Regions from separate parts of the Neorhizobium phenanthreniclasticum genome, predicted to be linked through region 2. Evidence: riboswitches for the same ligand, from Rfam matches in the RefSeq annotation. Region 2 holds a riboswitch; each other region holds the start of a gene.
What was found. Region 2 has a riboswitch for thiamine pyrophosphate ahead of thiB (thiamine ABC transporter substrate binding subunit). Riboswitches for the same ligand answer to the same signal wherever they lie in the genome.
Positions count from the first base shown of each region.

Region 1: another riboswitch for thiamine pyrophosphate. It lies ahead of thiC (phosphomethylpyrimidine synthase ThiC); the one in region 2 lies ahead of thiB (thiamine ABC transporter substrate binding subunit).
Region 3: another riboswitch for thiamine pyrophosphate. It lies ahead of thiM (hydroxyethylthiazole kinase); the one in region 2 lies ahead of thiB (thiamine ABC transporter substrate binding subunit).

Region 1 is NZ_JBEAAL010000035.1:14,407-17,677, reverse strand. Features, by position in the region: gene ABK249_RS29665 (amino acid--[acyl-carrier-protein] ligase) at 1-263, opposite strand, end outside; gene ABK249_RS29660 (acyl-CoA dehydrogenase family protein) at 318-1,499, opposite strand; gene ABK249_RS29655 (acyl carrier protein) at 1,499-1,750, opposite strand; TPP riboswitch at 1,931-2,062, shown strand; gene thiC (phosphomethylpyrimidine synthase ThiC) at 2,157-3,271, shown strand, end outside.
Region 2 is NZ_JBEAAL010000003.1:105,583-108,853, forward strand. Features, by position in the region: gene thiP (thiamine/thiamine pyrophosphate ABC transporter permease ThiP) at 1-1,153, opposite strand, end outside; gene thiB (thiamine ABC transporter substrate binding subunit) at 1,164-2,153, opposite strand; TPP riboswitch at 2,210-2,311, opposite strand; gene ABK249_RS06630 (response regulator) at 2,531-2,986, opposite strand; gene ABK249_RS06635 (ABC-F family ATP-binding cassette domain-containing protein) at 3,145-3,271, opposite strand, start outside.
Region 3 is NZ_JBEAAL010000025.1:16,580-19,850, forward strand. Features, by position in the region: gene ABK249_RS25375 (heavy metal translocating P-type ATPase) at 1-1,329, opposite strand, end outside; TPP riboswitch at 1,442-1,539, shown strand; gene thiM (hydroxyethylthiazole kinase) at 1,581-2,384, shown strand; gene thiE (thiamine phosphate synthase) at 2,381-3,016, shown strand; gene thiD (bifunctional hydroxymethylpyrimidine kinase/phosphomethylpyrimidine kinase) at 3,013-3,271, shown strand, end outside.

The sequences.
Region 1 (3,271 bases), on a different contig from region 2:
CTGCCGCAGAAGGAATGCACCGTGCCGGCAAGCTGCGGGAAGCTCTTCATATAGCCGCTGGTTTCGAAGAATTCGCGGTTCATGCCCGGCGGAAAACGCATGGCCTCGGCACCATCGGCGCCGCCCACCCTGTCGATCAGTCGCTCGAAAGCGGCGATGACGTCCTCGAACTGGCCGCTTCGGCCGTAAAGACCGTCGACGCCGGTCTCGATCAGAAGGCCTGCATCGAACAGGCGGTCGAGAAAGGAAACTTGCATGTCCATTGGCTTCACCTCAATCAATTCATTTGAAGGGCAATTCATTTGACGAAGTGGGCGTCAGCCGAGAAGGCTGGTGTCCGGTTTCTGCACGAGCAACATGGTCGACGTGTTGCCGAGGATGCGGTCGTTGGAGATCATCAACTGGGCGGAATGGGCATCGCGCAGGTGCCTGCCGAGGCTGTAGGGCGTGCCGTTCTTGTAGCCCATGATGCCGCAGATGATCATCGCCTGGTTGATGATCGTCAGGATCGTCTCGGAGGAGGCGAGCTTGACGTTGTTCATGGCGATCGAGAACGCCATGGAGGAAAGCTGGTCCGGATCCGCCTTGGCATCCTCGTAGGCCCTGAGGCCCGAGAGGATGTTGGCCTTCAGGAGCTGCAGCAGGTTCGAGGCCTCGGCCAGCCGCAACGCGCCGGGCGGCTGCGAGCCGCCCGCCTTGCGGGCGGCGGCGCGCACGAAGGCCTGGGCGCGAAGCACCGCATCGGCGGCGATACCGTACCAGACGGCGCTCCACAGCAGGTGGGAGCTTGCGAGCATGGACTGTGCGGCGATTTCGGCGAAAGGCTTCGGGAAGACCTGTGCCGCGGGCGCCTCGCCCTTGAAGATGAAACCATCCGAGCAGGTGCCGCGCATGCCGAGCGTATCCCAGTCGACGGTCTTTTCGAGCATATACTGGCTCTTCCTGAAGACGGTCATCACCTGATCGCCCGGAGCCGCGTCCGCACGGGCGCGGGAGGTGACCATGATCGCGTCGGCGTGCTCCCCGTAGGAAATCACCGTCGCATCCTTGGTCAGCCGGCAGGTGTCGCCGTCGATCTCGATGGCGCAGATGGAATTGCGCAGGTTTCCGCCGATGCCGGCCTCCGTCGTCGCCGAGGCGACGAGAAGCTGGCGAGCGCAAAGCTCGCGCATGAAATCCCTGTGCCATTCGCTCTCGGCACCGTGCTCGACAAGGCTCGAAACCTTGATCTGGTGCATGGCGAAGACCATGGCGCTCGCGGCACAGGCCTGTCCCAGAATGGAGCAGATCTCCGCGAGCTCCTGCGTCGTCGCACTCTCGCCGCCGAAGGCTGCGGGGATCTGGATGCCGAGCAGGCCTTCGGCCTTCATGGCATCGACGGCTTCCTTCGGGAAGCGGCCTTCGCGGTCGACGGAATCGGCGAAATCGGCGGCCACCCTCGCCACGCGATGGGCGCGTGCGCCGAGGCTCATATCGGTTGCGACAGCGGCAAGGCTCATCACGCGGCCTCTTTGGCTTTCAGGATGTGGGATACCGTCTGCTCGATCGCCGAGATGCTGGCAAAGGACTTGCGGTTCAACAGGTTGTCCGGAAACTCGATGTCGAAGGCCTCTTCGAGGCCCAGCATGAGCTGCACGGATGCAAAGGAAGAAAGGCCCGCCGCATAAAGATCGGCGCCATCTTCCAGCTCGGTCACGGCGACCGGCAGATTGCCCAGTTTCGCCAGCAGTTCGCGAATGGTCTCGTTCATCTCGACGTCTCCCGATAATTGGAACTCAAGCGTTCATCGCTGGCGGGATGTTTAGGCCGGAAAGCATAAGATTCCGGTAAGAAACATGCTGAAAATCGGGCTGCGGGATTCGCTAAAATCCAATCGATCGGCATCTGTCCGAACTGGCTTGACAGGAGGGCTGCTCCGGTTTCTGATGTCCGGATTCACCAGGGGGGTCCCGGCAAGGGGCTGAGATACTGCTGGGCAATACGGCTTTGCCGATTGTGGCGCAGTGACCCGTTGAACCTGATCCAGTTCATACTGGCGTAGGGACGGTGCGGATGCTCACGGCTCAATGGCGGGATTCCCGCTCCGGCTCAAGGCGTTCTTCCATCATTCCAACACCGGACTGGGTCTCCAAACGTCAAACCTTGGAGCCTCAACCATGAATATCGCGACCACCAAGCTTACCCCGGTCGTCACCACCGGCCCGCTTCCCGCCTCGAAGAAGGTCCTGAAGCCCGGAGTCCTTCATCCCGACATCCGCGTGCCGATGCGCGAGATCGCGCTGCACCCGACCTCCGGCGAACCGCCGGTGACGGTCTATGACTCATCCGGTCCCTATACGGCCGAAGGCGCGACGATCAGCATTGAATCCGGCCTGCCGCGTCTTCGCGAAAGCTGGATCAAGGCCCGCGGCGACGTGGAGACCTATGAGGGACGCATCGTCAAGCCGGAGGACAACGGCTTCGTCACCGGCGATCGCCTGACGCCGGAATTCCCGGTCCGCAATGCTCCGTTGAAGGCGAAAGCAGGCCTGGCCGTCACCCAGCTCGCCTATGCGCGGGCCGGGATCATAACACCGGAAATGGAGTTCATCGCCATCCGCGAAAATCTCGGACGGCAGGCCGCCAAGGAAGCACTTGCCCGCGATGGCGAAAGTTTTGGTGCGCACGTGCCAGACTTTGTGACACCGGAATTCGTGCGCCAGGAAGTCGCCGCAGGCCGGGCGATCATCCCCGCCAATATCAACCACCCGGAGACCGAACCGATGATCATCGGCCGGAACTTCCTGGTGAAGATCAACGCCAATATCGGCAATTCGGCCGTCACCTCGTCGATGGCGGAAGAGGTCGAGAAAATGGTCTGGGCGATCCGCTGGGGCGCCGACACGGTGATGGACCTCTCGACCGGCCGCAACATCCACAATATCCGCGAATGGATCATCCGCAATTCACCGGTCCCGATCGGCACCGTGCCGCTCTACCAGGCGCTCGAAAAGGTGAACGGCATTGCCGAGGATCTCACCTGGGAAGTTTTCCGCGACACGCTGATCGAGCAGGCCGAGCAGGGCGTCGACTATTTCACGATCCATGCCGGCGTCCGGCTTGCCTACATTCCGCTCACCGTCGACCGCGTCACCGGCATCGTCTCGCGCGGCGGATCGATCATGGCCAAGTGGTGTCTGCATCACCACAAGGAGAGCTTTCTCTACGAGCACTTTGAAGAGATCTGCGACATCTGCCGCGCCTATGACGTCTCCTTCTCGCTCGGCGACGG
Region 2 (3,271 bases):
CCAGGAGTACCAGGGAGGACATGCCGCCAAGCAGGGCGGAGAATCCTCCGGCGACTTTTCCAGGTCGCTTCATATCGGCCACAGACCCTCGAGCGGCAATGATTGCCAGCGATGTAAGGACGGCGAGCAAGCCGGCGGTAAGTGCGATGGCAAAACTCGTCCATGCGGCGCGAAGGAAGGCGATGCTGGTCGCAAGGTTCCAGAGATTGGCCTTCAGCCCGGCAGAGACAATCGATGCCAACGGCAGAACCAGAAAGGCGGTGGCGACCGAAATGGCGAACGCATCCCAAAGTCGCGCGGGCACGGTCCGACCGTCGAAACGACGGGTCGCCTGACCTGCTGTCATGCCCGCATCGTCCGGTATGGGAAACCGCGCCATGGCGATCAGGATCAGCGCGGTAACGCCGATCTGCAGGAGCGCGAGCACGACGGCGCGCGGCGGGTCGAAATCGAAACGCAGCGATTGATAGATCGCAACTTCGAGCGTCGTTGCCGAAGGTCCGCCGCCGAGCACGAGCACGAGCGTGAAACTGGTGGCGCAGAGCATGAAGATCAGGCCGGCAATGCCGGGAATGACGCGTTGCACAGCCGGCCACTCGATGAACCGAAAGACCGAAAATGGTCGCATGCCGAGGCTGGAGGCGAGCTGCCAGTATTCCGCCGGAAGCCGCTCCAGCGCGGCGAGCAGCAGCCGGGCGGCGAGCGGCAGGTTGAAGAAGACATGGGCCAGCAGAATGCCGGTAAGTCCGTAGATGCTGACTGGCTGGTCGAGGCCGAGTTTCAACAGCAGGCTGTTGATCACACCTTGCCGGCCCCAGATGCCGATAAGACCCAATGCGCCGATCAGCACCGGCAGGCCCATGGGAACCGCCATCAACCGGATAATCCAGACACGTCCTGGAAAACGGGGGCGGCGCGCAAGCGCCAGCGTAACGGGTATGGCAAAGGCGATGGAGAGCAGTGTCGAAAGCACAGCCTGCCATAGGGTGAAGCGCAGGATCCGCCAGGTATAGGCCGTGAAGAGCCGGGCTCCTGTGTCCCCAGCATCCCATGAAAGCAGCGCGGTGACAGCAATGCCGACGAAGAGGGTGATGCCAAGGAGGCTCAGCAGGCCCCAGGCAATCCCCCGTCGTCGTTGGGCGCGGGTCAGCAAGGCGGAGGTCTTAGTTCATGCTCATGGCGGTCAGCCATTCGTCGATCCAGGCCTGCCGGTTCTTCGCCACCTCGTCCGAGCCCATCAGGAAGGTCGTTTTCGGCTGCACGAGCTTGTCGAAGGCGTCCGGCAACGGCTCGGATGTCTTCGAAATCGGCATCATCCAGTTGGTGGTGGGGATAATGTCCTGAAAGGCTGGCGAGACCATGAACCTGAGGAACTGTTTGGCCAGATCCTTGTCGGACGCGTTTGTCAACATGCCGGCCACCTCGATCTGGATGTAGTGGCCTTCCGAGAAGGATGCGGCCTGGTAGCGTTCGGTCTTTTCCTCAACCATGTGATAGGCGGGCGAAGTGGTGTAGGAGAAGACCATCGGCACCTCGCCCTTTGTGAGAAGACCATAGGCTTCCGACCAGCCGGGGGTGACTGTCAGCACACGCTTCCTGAGTTTCGCCCAGGCTTCCGGCGCCTTGTCGCCGTAGACCGACCTCACCCAGAGCAGCAGGCCTAGTCCCGGCGTCGAGGTGCGCGGATCTTCGATCGCGATTTTCTGCGAAGGGTCGCCTTCCACCAGTTCCTTCAGGCTCTTGGGCGGATTCTTCATCACCTGCGTATCGTAGACGACGGCAAAATGACCGTAGTCATAGGGGATGAAAGTATCGTCGGTATAATTTCCGGGCACACTGACAGCGGATGTATCGAGGCCGTGCGGTTCGAAAAGGCCGGTTGCCTTGGCTTCCGAAATCAGGTTGGTGTCCAGGCCGAGCGCGATATCGGCATCCGTCTTCTCGCCTTCGAGCTTGAGGCGGGTGAGGAGCGCCACACCATCGGCAACGCCGACGAAGTTGAGCCTGCAGGTGCAGCTCTTTTCGAAGGCTTCCTTGACCTTCGGGCCGGGCCCCCAGTCGGAGACGAAGCTTTCATACGTATAGACAGTCAGTGTCTTTTCCTGCGCCTGAGCGGACAGTGAAAAGGAAAGGGCGGCTGCGGCCGCGAACATCGAAAGAACGATCTTGCGCATCAGCGCCTCCTCTTTTGATTGTGGGAATAGGCGCTGATGGGAAGCCGTCTAATCCCTCCGCCGGTCTTAACCGGATCAGGTTCCGCGGGTTGGCAAAGCCTCTCAGCCACACTGGCGTGGCACCCCGTTAGAGCGAATCAGGTGTAGCGGCGGTGGGATCGGCTGGCAAGAGGCTGCGCCGCGATCAGGCAGCGCTCATATCCATCTACATGATTTCCCAGACGTGGCCGTCCGGATCCCGGAAGCTGCAGCCGTACATGTTTTTTCCTCTTTGTCCCCATCCAACGCACATGGGCGCGTTCGCCCCAAGGATGAGTAAGAGAATGTAAAACCGACATCGCAGCCAGGGTTTTTCTCTAGTGGTGCGGGTTCCGGCGGAACACCTTGAGTTCGCGCGGAACGACTGCCATGCCGTGAAGCCGGTTGGCAATGGCATAATCGATCGTCCTTTCCATGACTTCCGGCATGACGGGCTTCGTGAGAACACCGAGAGAACCTTCCACGCCATCTTCGAGATCATCAGGGGTCGCGGTCATGAAGATGACCGTCACGCCATATCGTTCGGCAAGCCGCCGTCCAATCTCGGGACCGGTCCTTCCATCGGTCAGATTGACGTCCACGATCGCGATATCGGCGCGCGGCGCCAGTTCCAGGGCATGTTTTCGGGCATTGGCAAAGCCCGCCACCTTCAGTCCCATATTTTCGACAGTTTCGGCGATATCGAGAGCGATCAGGAACTCATCCTCCACGATCAGCACCCGTTGACTCGTCACCTCACTGGGTGGCCGACGACGCGTTACATTTGTCAGCATTGGACGTCCCCGCACGGTTTCCGGTCCTTAATTCGGATCGAGGGCGACGACCGGCGCCTCGACCATGAACGCAGGCAGAACGAGCAGGATGGTGGATTGTTCCGTTTTGCGACAGACGCCCCTGCCGAAACGGTTATTAGAGTTAATAATTCGTTAGTTCAGCTCTCCAGCTCTTCCCGCAGCATCTCGAGCTCGAGCCATTCTTCTTCCATTTTCGTCAGTCTTTCGCGCAGGCTTTCCATTTCCGCCGCAAGCTTGTGGAAGGCGGCAGGGTCTTTGGAAAAG
Region 3 (3,271 bases), on a different contig from region 2:
CAGCGTTCCGGTCTTGTCGAGCGCCACGGCCGTCAGCTTGCCGAGCGTTTCCAGAACGGCACCGCCCTTCATCAGCAAGCCGCGACGGGCACCGGAGGAAAGCGAAGCAGCGATCGCAGCCGGCGTCGAGATGACCAGCGCGCAGGGGCAGCCGATCAGCAGGATCGCCAGGCCCTTGTAGATCCACACCCCCCAGGCGGCACCGGCCACAAGCGGCGGCAGGATGGCAACCAGAGCGGCGACCACCACGACGCCGGGTGTGTAATAGCGTGAAAAACGGTCGATGAAACGCTCGGTCGGCGCCTTCTTCTCCTGCGCCTCCTCGACCATCCGGACAATGCGGGCGATCGTGTTGTCCTCCGCGGCAGCCGTCACCCGCACGCGCAACGCCGCATCGCCGTTGATCGTGCCGGCGAAAACCTTATCGCCGACGCCCTTCACGACCGGCGTGCTTTCCCCCGTCACCGGCGCCTGGTCGACCGCGCTCGTGCCGGCGACGATGACGCCATCCGCCGAAATCCGGTCGCCTGGCCGCACGAGGATGACGGAGCCAACCGCCAGGTTCTCGGCCGGCACCTCACGGGTCTGCCCGTTCACCTCCAGCAACGCGTTCTTCGGGACCAGCGCCGTGAGGCTGCGGATGCTCTGGCGCGCCTTGCCGGCTGCGACCCCTTCCAGAAGCTCGCCGACGAGGAAGAGGAAGACGACGGCGGCAGCCTCTTCCGAGGCATTGATGACGACCGCTCCGACGGCGGCAATGGTCATCAGCATCTCGATCGAAAACGGCGTGCCGGCAAGGGCTGCCATGACGGCGCGACGGGCGATCGGCACGAGGCCGATCAGCATCGCAGCAGTGAATATATAGGTGTCATAGGCCGGCACCACATGGCCGAGCCCGTAGGCAATTGCGAGCGCCGCACCGGCAACGATGGTCAGCCGGCCTTTGGCGCTCTTCCACCACGGTCCTTCCGTCGGCCCGTGGTCGTGACCATGAAGGCCTTCAATCTCCCTGGCGCCATGTGTGGAGTGGCTGCGGTCGTTATGGTCATGGCTGTGATCGTGCCCGCCATTGTGATCATGCTCATGCACCGTCGCGGATGGCGTCTTCCTGCCGAGCGCCCGCAGCGAATAACCAAGCCCGGTCACCTTTTTCTCGATCGCGCCCAGATCGCTCGTTTCGTCATGGCTCACTGTCATCGTGCCGGCGCCGACGGATACTGACACATCCTCGACGCCCGGCATGCGACGCACTGCCGTGTCGATCTTGGTCGCACAGCTTGCGCAATCCATGCCGCCAACCTTGTACCGAGCCTGATTTGTCGCTGCCATTTCTCTTTCCTTTCGGGATCGAGCACTTCCTTACAACCTCCAGCCACTAGAGCTTCAAGGGTATTTTTCAGAAAAATTCGCTGGCGGTCGCAGGCCGATCTGCGGTAAGCCTTGTCCCAGACAGGGGCGTCCGGCGTAAAGCTGGGCTGAGAAGTACCCTTTGAACCTGAACCAGATCATGCTGGCGGAGGGAGTCGTTCGGTTCTTCGATCAGAAGAACCCATGCGTCTGCCCCGCCGAACGAGGCGAGAATGCAGACCACACAGACTCCAGGCCAATTGCTGACTGCGATGCGTGCGAAAAATCCGCTTGTCCAGAACATCACCAATTTCGTGGCGATGAATATCGCGGCGAATGTGATGCTCGCTGCCGGCGCCTCGCCCGCCATGGTGCATACGAAAGAGGAGGCCGGCGAATTTGCCAGTATCGCATCTGCGCTGACGATCAATATCGGAACGCTTTCGCCGGATTTCCTGGCTGGCATGAAGGAAGCTGCGAAAGCCGCTGGCGAAACCGGCAAGCCCTGGGTGCTCGATCCGGTCGCCCATTTCGCCACCGCCTACCGCCGCGCTGCTGTCGCCGAACTCATGAAGCTGAAACCCACGATCGTGCGTGGCAATGCCTCCGAGATCATTGCGCAGGCAGGCAGCCAGTCGAGCGGCCACGGCGTTGACAGCGGCGATCCGACCGAGGCGGCGGAAGGTTCGGCGATCGCGCTTGCCCGGCAGAGCGGCTCCATCGTCGCGGTTACCGGTGAAGTGGATTTCGTCACCGACGGCCAGCACTCGGTTCGCATCATGGGCGGTTCAGCGCTGATGCCACGCGTCACTGCCCTCGGCTGCTCGCTCACCTGCCTCGTTGGCGCCTTTGCGGCGGCAAACCCGGAAGGACCGTTCGAGGCGACGGCGGCGGCACTCGCCATGTTCGCGGTCGCTGGCGAGGAAGCGGCTATCAGTGCCGCCGGACCAGGCTCCTTCTTGCCCCTCTTTCTCGATCGCCTTGCAACACTTTCGCCCGAGACGCTCGATACCAAAGCCAGGATCGTCAGCGCATGAAGAATTTCGACCTTTCCGTCTATCTCGTCCTCGATCCCGATCTCTGCCGCGAAATCGGCATGGTGGAGACTGCCCGGCTTGCCGTCGAGGGCGGCGCTACGATCGTGCAGCTCCGCGACAAGCACGCGGATACGGCGCAGATCATCGAGACCGGCCGTGCCCTGAAGGCAGCGCTTGCCGGCGCCAGAGTGCCACTGATCGTCAATGACGATGTCGAGGCGGCGATCGCAATCGGTGCCGCAGGCCTGCATGTCGGTCAGAGCGACATGGTCGCGGCTATCGCCCGCGAGCGCATTGGCCGGGACATGATCCTCGGTCTCTCGGTCGAAACCGAGGAACTGGCGCAACGCATCGATACCTCCGTCGTGGACTATGTCGGCATCGGCCCGGTCTTTGCGACCGTCACCAAGCCGGACCACAAGCAGCCGATCGGCTTCGACGGACTTGCCCGCATCGTCGCAGCAGCCCCCGTGCCGGCTGTTGCGATAGGCGGAATCAAGGCGGAGCATGCTGGCCCAGCACTTGCCGCCGGCGCGAGAGGCATCGCCGTCGTCTCCGCGATCTGCGGCCAGCCGGACCCCAAAGCCGCCACCCGCAGGATTGCCGAGGAAATCGAAAGGGCACGCGCATGATCCGCAATATTCTTTCCATCGCCGGTTCCGATCCCTCCGGCGGCGCCGGCATTCAGGCCGACCTCAAGACGTTTTCGGCACGCGGCACCTATGGCATGGCCGTGCTGACGGCGCTGACCGCGCAGAACACGCAAGGGGTCACGGGTGTGCATCCGGTGCCTGCCGAGTTCGTCGCGGAGCAGATCCGCACCATTTTCGCGGATGTGCGGGTGGATGCGGTAAAGATCGGCATGATTGCCAATACCGAGATTGCCG